Regions from separate parts of the Paenibacillus pedocola genome, predicted to be linked through region 1. Evidence: a T-box and tRNA genes for the amino acid it is inferred to sense, from the RefSeq annotation. Region 1 holds a T-box; the other holds one or more tRNA genes.

Region 1 (6,597 bases):
CTGGCCCGGAGAGATTTGCCGGAAACGGCCGGTGTTATTCCACCCCGCTATCCGGGCGCCGGCTCGGCGGAGCGCTCCGGTGACCGCCAGCTCGTAAACAGCATGCTGGGCGTGTTCGAGGGCAGCAGCCGTCCGCGCCCAAGCGGGACGGGGACCTATATCGATCTTAGAACACCGCTGCAGGTAGAGTTCATCTGCAAGCCGGTTTCACTCAGCTATGGCGCACCTATGCTCGGCATTGAACTCAGAATCGGGCCAAAACGCCTCTATATTGTGCAAAAAATCAGAATGTTCCTGGACCGGCTTCAACGCGGCGAGCCGTTTGAGTTCTCCAGGCATTTCATCTACGATCCCGCCCTGCACTCGTTCAATACAGAAGACAATACAGTGCTGCTGAAGCTGATTGAGATTTTTCAGAATGAACAGATCTACCGTGCAGCCGTCAATCCCTATGCAGCACTCTCCGGAGGAATCGGCGGGGAACGACTGCTGGCGGTTCCGCCTTACTTCTGGGAATCTGTGCTTCCGGCGCTGACCGCTGCCCCCTCTGCCTATTTCCAGCAAGGCAACCTGTCCATGGAAAGACTGCAGATTTCCACGGAGGCGCCGCCGCTAAGCTTCCAGTTCGACCAGGCATCTGAGGACGGCTACCGGCTGGATATTCAGGGGATGGCGCAGATTATGGTGCTGGAGGATTACGGGCTGGTGCTGTCCGAAGGCAGGCTGCTGAAGCTGCCGGCTGAGGAATGCCGCAGGCTCGCCGAGCTGAAGCGGATGCTGGCAGCCGCCCGCAAAGACGGAATCGCGATTGCCCCGGAGCAGATGGAGCCTTTTATGGACAAAGTCATTCCCGGTCTAAAAAAGCTGGGGCACGTGCATATTGCCGAAGCAATTGCGGACCGCATTGTCCAGACACAGCTGCAGGCCAGACTCTATCTGGACCGGGTCAGAGACCGGCTGCTGGCCGGCCTTGAATTTCAATACGGCGGCATTGTGATTAATCCGCTTGATGAACAGAGCCGTGATCGGGGCAGCGAGGTCATTCTGGTGCGTGACGGGGAGGCCGAACGGCGGATTCTCGAGCTGATGGAGCATGAGTCTTTTGCCCGGACGGAGGGCGGCTATATCATGAACGATGAAGAGGGAGAATATGATTTCCTCTACCACACGATTCCGCTGCTGGAGCCGCTGCTTCAGGTGTATGCCACCACTGCCGTCAAAGGCCGAATTGCTGCCGATACCTTCACGCCTAAGGCGGTTTTGACCTGGAACGAAAAGACCGATTGGCTGGAGTTCAAATTCGGGATGCAGGGAATACCGGAGGGTGAAATTGTGCTGGTCCTCAAAGCGCTGCAGGAAAAGCGCAGATATTACCGGCTGCCGGACGGAGCGCTGCTGCCGCTGGAGAGTGCAGAATTCTTAGAAGTGATAGCGTTTATGAACGAGCTGGGGGTACATAGCGTTCCTTTCAACAAGCCCCAGTTCTCCCTGCCTCTAGTTCATGGCCTGCAGTTGAATCCAGATGCAAAACATGGAGATGCCGTCACGATCGGACGCTCCTTCCGCCGGCTGATGGCCAATATGGCAAGCCCCGAGAATCTGGATTTCCCAGTGCCGGACAGTCTGGCTCCCATTCTCCGCGATTATCAGCAGTTCGGATTCCAGTGGCTGAAGACCCTGGCCCACTACCGCTTCGGCGGCATTCTGGCCGATGATATGGGGCTCGGCAAAACCCTGCAAGCAATCGCCTTTCTGCTCTCGGAGCTGGCAGATATCCGCGAAGGGGGCAAGCCCGCCCTGATCGTTGCTCCAGCTTCCCTGCTCTACAACTGGCAGAACGAGCTGAAGAAGTTCGCACCCGGAATTAAGGCGGCCATCGCCGACGGGAATCTGAACGAGCGGAGCAAAGCCGTGCGTAATGCCGCAGGCGCTGACGTGATCATTACGTCTTACCCGCTGCTGCGGAGGGATATTGAGCTGTATGCCCGGCTCTCCTTCCATACGCTGATTCTGGATGAAGCCCAGATGATCAAGAACCATGCCACCCAGACTGCGCAAGCGGTAAAAATATTGCAGGCACGCTACCGCTTCGCACTTACCGGAACACCGGTGGAGAATGCGCTGGAGGATCTCTGGTCCATTTTCAGCGTCGTGTTCCCCGGGCTGTTCCCCGGCAAAAAAGCGTTTCATGACCTGCCCAGGGAAACAGTCGCCAAGCGGTCCCGGCCGTTTCTGCTGCGCCGCCTGAAAAGCGACGTGCTTAAGGAGCTGCCGGATAAAATCGAATCGCTGCAGGCCTCCGAGCTGCTGCCGGAGCAGAAAAAGCTGTACGTTGCTTATCTCGCGAGACTTAGGAAAGAAGCACTGAAGCATCTGGATAACGAAGGCTTCGGCCATGGCCGGATCAAGGTTCTGGCCGGGATTACCCGGCTGCGCCAGCTCTGCTGCCACCCTGCACTTTTCGTTGAAGGCTATGACGGGGGCTCCGCCAAGTTTGAGCAGCTGCTCGAAATTATTGAGGAATGCCGAAGCTCCGGCAAACGGATGCTGGTTTTCTCCCAATTCACCGAGATGCTCGGAATGATCGGACGTGAGCTTGCCCTGCAGGGCATCCAGCATTTCTATCTGGACGGCAAGACACCTGCTTCGCAGCGCGTTGAACTGTGCAACAGGTTCAATGAAGGTGAACGGGACCTGTTCCTGGTATCCCTGAAAGCGGGCGGAACCGGTCTGAACCTGACTGGAGCAGACACGGTGATCCTGTATGATCTATGGTGGAATCCTGCTGTCGAGCAGCAGGCTGCTGACCGTGCCCACCGGATCGGGCAGAAAAAAGTAGTCCAGGTAATCCGCCTTGTTGCTCAAGGCACGGTAGAGGACAAAATGTATGAGCTGCAGCAGAAGAAAAAGAATCTGATTGACGAAGTTATCCAGCCTGGAGAAGAAGCACTATCCACATTGAGCGAGCAGGACATCCGCGAGATTCTCATGATCTGATAGACCGCTGGTTCGGGGACTATGCTTCCTCTGAGCTGGTATAGAATGGTTTACCAAAAAGAGGGACTTCCAAAGCCGCTTGGCTGTGGAAGTCCCTCTTGCTCATATTCATACTAGGCCAATTTCTCGTGTGCCACCACCCGATGGACCTCTGCGAGTTGACCATCCGCTTGTTTGCCCCAGACTGAAATGCCGAGCTCCGTTTCAACGTTCCCGTTGGTTGTGAACATAAATTCGAAAGCATCCAGATCTGCAAAATAGTCCCGGCTCAGCGCTTCATTCGGAGCAACACTCAGTACCTCACTCACATATAAATTTCTTAATGTATTAAGATAGTGGCCTTCAATCAAAAGGCCGGCTGTGGACACCGAAGACAGGTTGACGATTCTCACTGTTACAGACTGGGTAGGCCTAACCCCGGATACAGGATTATTTTCTACCGGTCCAGTGGATAATATAGCCATGCTCCTTCATTCCTCCTTTTCATTCTCCGCTCTATGAATCTAAACTTTGACTCTATCGGCGCTTCTAATGAATCGCACAATATACTAATATTCGATTGCTGCATTGTCGGTGTGGACATCCGGCAGCTCCATTCACCGATACCTCTAAATACGCATATGGTGTTCAAAGGAGAGCATGCTCAGGGAGCTCCGCTTTCCTGAAAGAATGTAAACGGAAGAAGGGAGTTCCATGCCCCCTCCTGGAAAAGGAAAGAAAACGGGTGTTAAAAAACAACCGGCGAACCCCAAAGCACAAAGCCCGAAAGGGCTGGAATTTGCGGTCGCTGCGCTCCTTTTGACAGGCAAGCTGAAGGTAGACTCCATTCAGATGTTTAGAGACGCCTCCCTGCTCGTGAGCCTGGTCGGGAAATATACAACCTTGGATCATTTAAGCGAGAGCAATGTAGATAAGCTGGTCAGCTTTCTCGATGATAACAGCAGCCTGACGTTAAATGAAATTATGACCGCCTTAAAGAAAAAAGCCGATCTCTCATAAAAAATGTTGACGATCAAGGGGGCAAAAGAGCTTATGGGAAATTTGGATTTTGACGGGGAGAATTTTGCCGGTGCCCTGCTGCTGGTAATCGTAATTGCCCTGCTGATTTATGGCTCCACGGATATTAAAGATCTGACCGCTGCCCCCGCCTCGGATTAAGACCTCTCCTCCCCCAGGTGCCGGACCTGATATTTTTCAAAAAAAGGAAAAAATTAAGGGATAGCCCCTTGCTTTCTCCCAAAAATTCGCTATACTGAAAAAAATCAATATGCAATCGATGAACGGGATAGTAGTGTTTTGGATCTAGTCCTCAGCGAGCCGGGAGAGTGGAAACCGGTACAGACCAACCCATGAAGCGCACCCGGGAGATGGACTTCTGAACTGACAGTAGGAAGCCCCGGCTGAAGACCGTTAACTTATGAGTGGCTAAACCGGCGGTTTAGCAACGAGAGTGGTACCGCGAGCGCAATAAGCCTTCGTCTCTTTTTTGAGATGAGGGCTTTTTCTTATGCATACATTACGATTCAACATTTCAGGAGGTCATACCCATGTTAAGCCAGCTTATCAAAGAAAGTTTGGAAAAGAGCGTAAGTCATGTATTTACAGCCCTCGGCGCTGGCGGTGCAGAACAGATAACGATTGTGCTTGAACAGCCCGCGAATCCCGATTTCGGCGACTACTCCAGCAACATTGCCATGCAGCTGGCTAAGATACTGCGCAAAGCCCCTATGGCCATTGCAGAGCTGATAACAACTGAGTTAAGTCAGTCAGGACGTTTAGGAGGATTAATTCAACAAATCGATATCGCGGCACCGGGGTTCATTAATCTGTACATTGACTGGCGTGGATGGGCCGGACGAAGGTTTGAACTGCCCACATCTGCAGGGGAAAAGGTCATCGTCGAACACACCTCTGTCAATCCCAATAAATCGATGCATATAGGCCACCTTAGAAACTCGTGTATCGGGGACGCGCTGGTAAGAATTTTGCGTAGAACCGGGTACGACGTAGAGGTCCATAATTATGTGGACGATCTCGGCAATCAGCTGGCGGATACGGTGGTCGGGCTATTGAATGTGCCGCTTGCGGGTGAACATGTGCGTTTTGGTGATTATTGCTGGGATATTTATGCCGGTGTGAACAAGGAATACACACTACATCCTGAGACTGTGCACAAACGGACGGAGATTCTCCATGCTTTGGAAGAAGGGAACGGCAATACGGCCTGGCTGGGTAAACTGGTTGCGGAGCGGATTGTCAAAGAGCATGTGGAGGAGATGAAGGGGTTCGGCATCCGCTATGATTTGCTCGTCTGGGAGAGCAGCATTCTGAAGGAGGGCTTCTGGTCATCTGCCTTTGCGCTGCTGGAACAGACGGAAGTGTTTGTGCAGGAGCATGAGGGGAAGCTTGCTGGCTGCTGGATTTTGAAACAGCCTGTAGAGGAGGAAGAAGGGACAGATTCTGAGGAGCATCACAAAGATAAGGTGCTGGTGCGCTCGAACGGAATTTTGACCTATACAGCCAAGGATATTGCCTATCATCTCTGGAAGTTTGGACTTTTGGATAAAGATTTCACCTACAGTGAGTTTAATGCCGGGCTTTGGACGACGGGTTTAACCGGGGAGCAGCTGCCTTTTGGCGGGGCGGACCGGGTGGTCAATGTTATTGACTACAGACAGGAATATCCGCAGGCGATGGTTAAGCAGGCCCTGGAGGTGCTGGGGTTCAAGGAGCAGGCTGAGAAGCTGCATCATGTGAGCTATGGCGTTGTTTCACTCAGTCCCGCTTCCGCAGCGGAGCTTGGCATCGACACCACGGAGGGCAAATCCTCTTACGCCATGTCCGGCCGCCAGGGTATCGGCATCAAGGTCACCGAGCTGGTGCAGCTGATGGAGCATACCATTGAAACCAGCCGGTCTGATAAAACCGGCCTCTCCAGCCGGCTCATCGCCACCGCAGCCATCCGGTATTATCTGCTGCGCTTCAATCTGGGAACAGAGATTGTTTTTGATTTCAAGCAGGCCACAGAGATTTCCGGCAATACGGGAGTTTACCTGATGTACACCTATGCGCGTGCAGGCAGTGTGCTCAGCAAAGCTGCAGTTCCTGTTGAACAAGCGGACGTTCTCCCGGAATTCCCGCCGTTGCTGGAAAAAGCGGAGCTTGCTTTGCTTAGACATCTCAGCACCTGGCAGGATACTCTCTACAGTGCAAGCGTTCTGCTGACGCCGAATTCAATCTGCAACTATGCACATACTCTGGCTTCACTGTTTAACAACTTTTACTCAGCCTGCCCGATCCTGAAAGGTGAACCTGCCCGGGTCTCCTTCCGCCTCTGGCTAACGTACAAATTTCAGCAGACGCTGGGGGATGTACTGGAGGTGCTGGGACTGCCGAAGCCGGAACGGATGTAATGTATCACGCACCTATTGCAGCTCTTTCCAAAGCTGCAATAGGTGCTGAATAATAGAAGCAGTTCTCTGGTCAGTTGCTGTGATTGTGATAGCGTACAAGTCCGGAATTACAGAAAATTTGTTACCTGATTGCACTTTGTACAACAGAATTCTACTAAATTAGTAACGAATCGCTTTCTACTGTATT
Region 2 (6,597 bases), 1.5 Mb from region 1:
ATAGGAAAGGCCGCCGCCGATCAGAACATTGTCAGCCAGGTTCAAGAGGTTGTCGATAACGTCGATTTTGTCCTTAACCTTGGAACCGCCGATGATGGCAGTGAAAGGACGCTCAGGGTTCGAAAGAGCTTTGCCCAGTACGGACAATTCTTTCTCCATCAGCAGACCGGATACAGCCGGCAGGAAGTGAGCGATACCTTCAGTCGAAGCATGTGCACGGTGTGCCGCGCCGAATGCATCGTTGACGAACAGGTCAGCCAGTTCTGCGAACTGCTTAGCCAGTTCAGGATCGTTCTTTTCTTCACCCGGATAGAAACGGACATTCTCAAGCACAAGCACATCGCCATTGTTCAGTTCAGCGATTTGCGCTTTCACTGCATCACCCACAGCTTCATCAGCTTTGGCTACCGGTTTGCCGAGCAGCTCGGACAAACGAACAGCAGCACCAGTAAGGCGCATGGAATCAACGAATTGACCCTTCGGACGGCCCATGTGGCTGGCCAGAATGACCTTTGCACCGTTCTCGATCAGGTATTTAATCGTTGGAAGTGTTTCGCGGATACGGGTATCATCAGTGATCTTACCGTCTTCCACTGGCACGTTGAAATCGACGCGTACGAATACGCGTTTGCCTGTTACTTCTACATCACGGACGCTTTTTTTGTTCATGATTAGTTTTCCTCCACACCCAAAATTGGTTCATGATAATCCATTTAGAAAGAGCGGAAACAAGGAAGTTCTGTTTCCGCTCTATAGATGCTGCTTATATTAAAACGATCTTATTGAGCAAGTTTAGCGAATTTTTCCAAAGTGCGAACGAGTTGTGCAGTGTAGGACATTTCATTGTCATACCAAGCAACGGTTTTAACCAGTTGTTTGTCGCCAACAGTCAGAACTTTAGTTTGAGTTGCATCAAACAGGGAACCGAAAGTCATACCCTTGATGTCGGAAGATACGATTTCATCTTCAGTGTAGCCGTAAGTTTCTGGATCGGAAGCTTCTTTCATAGCTGCGTTGATTTCTTCAACAGTAACGCTCTTATCCAGAACAGTTACCAGCTCAGTCAGGGAACCAGTCGCTACAGGCACACGTTGTGCTGCACCGTCAAGTTTACCTTTCAGTTCTGGGATAACCAGACCGATTGCTTTTGCAGCACCGGTAGTGTTAGGGATGATGTTCTCAGCAGCAGCGCGGGCACGTCTGAAGTCGCCTTTTGCGTGTGGAGCATCAAGAGTATTCTGGTCACCTGTGTAAGCGTGGATAGTAGTCATCAGGCCTTCAACGATACCGAACTTGTCGTTCAGGACTTTTGCCATTGGAGCCAGGCAGTTAGTTGTGCAAGATGCGCCGGAGATAACTGTTTCGGAACCATCAAGGATGTCATCGTTTACGTTGTAAACAACAGTTTTCATGTCGCCTGTAGCTGGAGCAGAGATAACTACTTTTTTAGCTCCGCCTTTAAGGTGTTTTTCAGCAGCTTCTTTAGTTGTGAAGAAACCTGTGCACTCCAGAACGATATCTACGCCAAGCTCTCCCCAAGGAAGTTCTTCAGGGTTGCGGTTAGCCAGAACCTTAACGTCTTTGCCGTTCACTTTGAAGAATCCGTCATGAACTTCAACTTCACCTTGGAATTTACCTTGAGTTGTATCATATTTAAGCAAATGAGCAAGCATCTTAGCGTCAGTCAGGTCGTTGATTGCTACCACTTCGATACCTTCTACATTTTGAATACGGCGGAATGCAAGGCGTCCAATACGTCCAAAACCGTTAATACCAACTTTTACACTCATTGAATAGTTCCTCCTAGATTTCGTTTTATTTATTCAAGACAAGCGGTTAAGCTCGTCAAGACAACAATGTTAAGTATAATGCAAAATAACTGCGGGCGCTCCCCATATCTTGGAAGCTATAGAACTTGCTGCAACTGTTTGTCGATTTCTTTGCCGATTTCGACGGCAGCAGCCTCATCTGTAACAAGAATGTCCTCTTGCCCGAATCGCAGCATTGCGTGGATTGCTTTGGCCTTGCGTTTGCCCCCTGCTATACCGACAACAACTTCCGTGCGGATGATATCCTCTAGACGGAGCCCCATCGTAAGCATGGTATGGACCACCTGGCCAGCTTCGTTAAAATAATAGCCGAACGATTCGGCAACCGCGCCTTCTGCCTGGATTTCTGAGACTGTCGTCTCATCCAGCTTGCGGCGGCGGGTCATTTCAATGGCATCGCCGATTCCATGAACAATAATACGCGATCTGCGGATGATTTGCACGATCTCCCCAATGTTCGAGTCATGCCCCAGAGACTGGTAAGCATCCTCACTGAGCAGATCCGGCACATGCAGCAGACGGTAATTCGCCCCGATCCGCTTAGCCATTGTTGAAGCAATCGTATTCGCCTGAATTTCCATGCTCTCTCCAAGTCCTCCGCGTGCAGGGACAACCCATGCATTCTTATAGGAAAGGGATAAGGGCAAGGTCAGCTGATCGGCCATCTCAGCCAAAGTGGAGCCGCCTGTTACGGCAATGGTATCGTCGCTGCGCAGCACTCCGAGAAATGCCTTCGCGCCTGCACGCCCCAGCTCACGCTTCGTGAACGGCGATGTCTCGCAATCACCGGGCACAATTATTACTTTATTAAGACCATACGTTGAGCGAATCTTCTCTTCCAGATCATCCAGGCCAAACAGACTCTTGGCGATCGGCTCCAGCAGGTCAAGCGTTCTGCGACCGGCATCGCTAATGCGCATGCCGACACTCTCGATCTCAATGAGCCCTTGCGATTTCAGAAGATCCGTCTCGGCACGCAGCACACGCTCGGTCATATCCAGCGAGGCAGCCAGCGTTCTGCGCCCAATAATATCGGACAGCATGATCTGATGTAGAATCGTGTAACGTCTCTTAAGGGTTTCCATGAGATCCGGCAGAAGCTGCTTTTGGATTTCCAATAAATTGCGCATGCTTTCACTCCTGCAACTTCGTCTTTCTCTATTCCCTTGTTCGTGGTCTCAAAACGTCCCGGGTTAACTTTTTAAGTCCCACTCATATTCTAACCAAATATTACGCGGAGTGCAAGTCATCCGAGAGTATAATTCTCAACCTCTGTTTATCTTATACATCTAACAAGGCATGGAAAGACCCGAAGGCAGGGCTGAAGGCACAGAAATGCCCGGTCTAGGCCTGTTTCTGGTAGGGCTATACTTTGTCCCTGTATGCCGGCAAAGATATTTTCTGAACAGTGACGCTGATCCATTGCATTTGTACAATAAATGTATTATAATAATTTCTGTTGCGCCCGTGGTCCAATGGATATGACGTAGGCCTCCGAAGCCTGAGATCCAAGTTCGATTCTTGGCGGGCGCGCCATTATTTACTTTTTTGTACATAATTTAGCAGTCGTCATACTGTTAATTAACCAAAGAGCCACTTGATGGCTCTTTTTTTTGAAACTAAGTTTGACTTTCTTTGACTTTTTGTTTGAATTTGTTTATCATGTGGTTAATACGGTAACAGTAAAAATGAACACATCCGAATAGCCAATTCAAGGAGGTTTTCCACGTGAGTTATATCCCTATGGTAGTAGAACAGAGCAATCGCGGCGAGCGCGCTTATGACATCTATTCCCGCCTGCTGAAGGACCGCATCATTTTCCTTGGAACAGAGGTCAATGACGTGGTTGCCAATTCCATCATCGCACAAATGCTATTCCTGGCTGCTGAAGATCCGGATAAGGATATTCACCTGTATGTGAACAGCCCCGGCGGTTCCATCACAGCAGGCATGGCTATATTTGATACAATGCAGTACATTAAACCGGATGTTTCCACTATCTGCGTGGGCATGGCCGCTTCCATGGGAGCTTTCCTGCTGAACGCCGGTGCCAAGGGCAAACGTTTTGCACTGCCAAACAGCGAAATTATGATTCACCAGCCTCTGGGCGGTGCTCAAGGCCAGGCTACGGATATCGAAATCCGTGCCCGCCGCATCCTCAAGCTGCGCGACAAGCTGAACCGCATCCTATCCGAACGTACCGGCCAGCCGCTGGAACGGATCGAGAAGGATACGGACCGCGATTACTTCATGACTGCTGCTGAAGCAGCTGAATATGGTATTGTCGATAAAGTTATCGAGAAGACATTGCCTACAGGCGTATAACAGAAGCAACAGCCAAAAGGCTGCCGGGACCCAAAGCGGTCCCGGCAGCCTTTTTTTGTGCGGTTCTATCGATTGATGCCTATGGATTAAGGAAATCTATTTAATACCCCAAACGGCCATACCCCAGGCCATCCAATTTGTCTGCAATAACCCGGTAGCCTCGCCCATTCGGATGAATATGGTCAATAAACAGCAGGCCGCGCTCGTTGCCGGCAAACTCACTATAGATGGAGGCAAATCCGCAGACCCGGCTGCTGTAGCCTGAAGTATACCGGTTGAATTGCCGGACCCAGTCCGTAGCTTCATCGACTTGCGGATAAGGATTGTAGAGTCCGACAATGCGGATGATATAGGGCCTCGGCATACCTGCCTTGAGCTGTGATAACGTGCCCATGATGTCGCTGATGTTCCGTTTGCAATTGCGCAGCGCTTTCTGGAGCAGTGGTGACAGATCACCAGGGCGGGTGCCTGCCGCCTTAGCGGCCTTGATCAGATCATTGCCACCGATTGATATCGTAATCAGATCAGCATCGCTGACCGCCAGCCGGAAGTTGTAATCCGCTTTAAGACGCTGCTCCAGCCCGTCTGTTGTCAGCCCATTTACGCCTAAATTGGTTAAGCGGATGGGCGTACGCAGGCGCGCCTCCGCCATTCTGCGGTAAACCGGAACAAATCCGTTACCGGGCAGCGCTCCGAACCCCGTCGTCAGGGAATCACCAATAGCGGTGTACTGATAGCTCATCCAATCTCCCTCCCATCCATTAAGCTGCTTTCTTTGTTTAGCTTATGAATGGAGCGGGCACCGGGGAACGGCGGGTACCCATAACCCGCATTGGCGGAGCTTCTGATACCGGTCATATTCAGAATCATCTAAAGTTTATATGGTAAGTACTTTAGGATTCGTATTTATACAGCTGCGGATTAATGAAATAATGATCCGGTAAAGGGAAGTTTTATATTCTCAGGACTGGGGGATTCTATGAAAAGATTCCTGCTCTTCATCTTAAGCGGACTTATCCTGCTGATGGTCTCAGGGTGCAGCGGAAAGGATCGCTCTGCTGCTGCAGATGATCAAAAAACAGCTGCAGATTTCGTGAGATCAATGGGATGCCATATCATTACTAACGAGGGGGAGACCTCAAGGTATACTTTAGACAGAGAGATGCTTAGGGAATACTACAATATGCAACTATGGGGAGTTCAAAAGGAAGAACCCGAATCCTATCTTGGAAAAGAGATCGTCACGTATGGATTCATTGTAAGCGGTCATCCGCTTGAGAAGAAATATGCTTCCATTTACAAGGAAAACAACTATGACACCTCTGTAATGGTTATGCTTGTGGACGGCAAGGTGATCGGGGGCGGTTCAACTCCTAAGAGCAAAAATAAGCTTCTGGTATTGGCGGGGGGATATTATGCACTAAATGGGGATGATCTGGGAACGGTCAAAGGATTGAGTTATGCGGAATGGCTGGAGGAGTGGACTAAGAAATACCGGCAATAACATGAATTCAAATATGCCCCTCCGGCTCCCTGGTACAGAGCGAAGGGGCATTTCTGATACGCCTAGGCTTACGCCATCGTTACGTCACTTCAGCGTGCAAACGGACTGCTTCCATCCGGCAGCATTTCCTTAAAGGTGAATGTGAACTGAGGGAACCCGGCAGCATAAGCTGTATACTCATATAACTGGAAGAATAACACTACCTTGCCTTCCTTCAAATAAAAATACTTCTCTGTATTCAGCCCGGTGAATCCGCCGAGATAGCCTCCATCCGCTTTGATAAGCTTGGTCAGCTTGGCGTTCAGCTCTTTTTTATAGTTAGGGTTGGCACCGAACAGGTCACCCAGCAGGAGACGTTTGCCATCCTTCATCGAGAAGGTGAAGGCATTGCGGTAGGTCATCCCATGCGCACCGCCGGTATAGCCGTATTGTTGTGTGACCAGGCTGAGTACACCGTTCTGATTATAGGTAACGACATAGCCGCCTTCAAATTCGTACGGACGGTCATCCTCCGATTTGTTCGCGATTTGGTTCTCGGCATCTGCCGCATACTTAAGGATCGTCTGTTTAATCATATCATTGATCTTTTTCTGGGCTTCCGCGTTTGCCAGACCGCTCACCTGGGGGTAATCCAGCTTGATCGGCGCATCTTCCCGTTCCTTAATGTAGCTCTCCGTCTTAATGGTGATCGCATTCTGTACCTGCTTCATCACATTGAGCCGTCCGGAAGACGCGTTCCAATCACCCTTATAACCGAGATAATCAGTTAGCAGATCGAATGGAACATACAGGCGGTTATTTATGTTTTTCCCTTCATAATCTCCAAGGAAATAGTTATTCACTGAAATGGAAATGCCGTAATCCGAGACCATCAGCTTGGTCAGTGTGTTACCTTTACCAATCGAGTAGATTTTGTCTGCCTTATCATACGACACTGGC

The links. The T-box of region 1 lies ahead of QU597_RS22885 (arginine--tRNA ligase). A T-box ahead of a tRNA ligase gene usually reads a tRNA of that ligase, here a tRNA-Arg.
Region 2: it has a tRNA-Arg gene. The T-box ahead of QU597_RS22885 (arginine--tRNA ligase) is inferred to sense a tRNA for this amino acid. The anticodon was not compared.

The regions. Positions count from the first base shown of each region.
Region 1 is NZ_CP134223.1:5,169,203-5,175,799, forward strand. It holds gene QU597_RS22865 (DEAD/DEAH box helicase) at 1-2,997, shown strand, start outside; gene QU597_RS22870 (hypothetical protein) at 3,111-3,461, opposite strand; gene QU597_RS22875 (hypothetical protein) at 3,691-3,996, shown strand; gene QU597_RS22880 (hypothetical protein) at 4,030-4,155, shown strand; T-box leader at 4,265-4,483, shown strand; gene QU597_RS22885 (arginine--tRNA ligase) at 4,545-6,410, shown strand.
Region 2 is NZ_CP134223.1:173,950-180,546, reverse strand. It holds gene QU597_RS00905 (phosphoglycerate kinase) at 1-669, opposite strand, end outside; gene gap (type I glyceraldehyde-3-phosphate dehydrogenase) at 780-1,790, opposite strand; gene QU597_RS00895 (sugar-binding transcriptional regulator) at 1,907-2,959, opposite strand; tRNA gene QU597_RS00890 (tRNA-Arg) at 3,291-3,365, shown strand; gene clpP (ATP-dependent Clp endopeptidase proteolytic subunit ClpP) at 3,558-4,154, shown strand; gene QU597_RS00880 (GDSL-type esterase/lipase family protein) at 4,255-4,896, opposite strand; gene QU597_RS00875 (hypothetical protein) at 5,134-5,658, shown strand; gene QU597_RS00870 (PdaC/SigV domain-containing protein) at 5,748-6,597, opposite strand, start outside.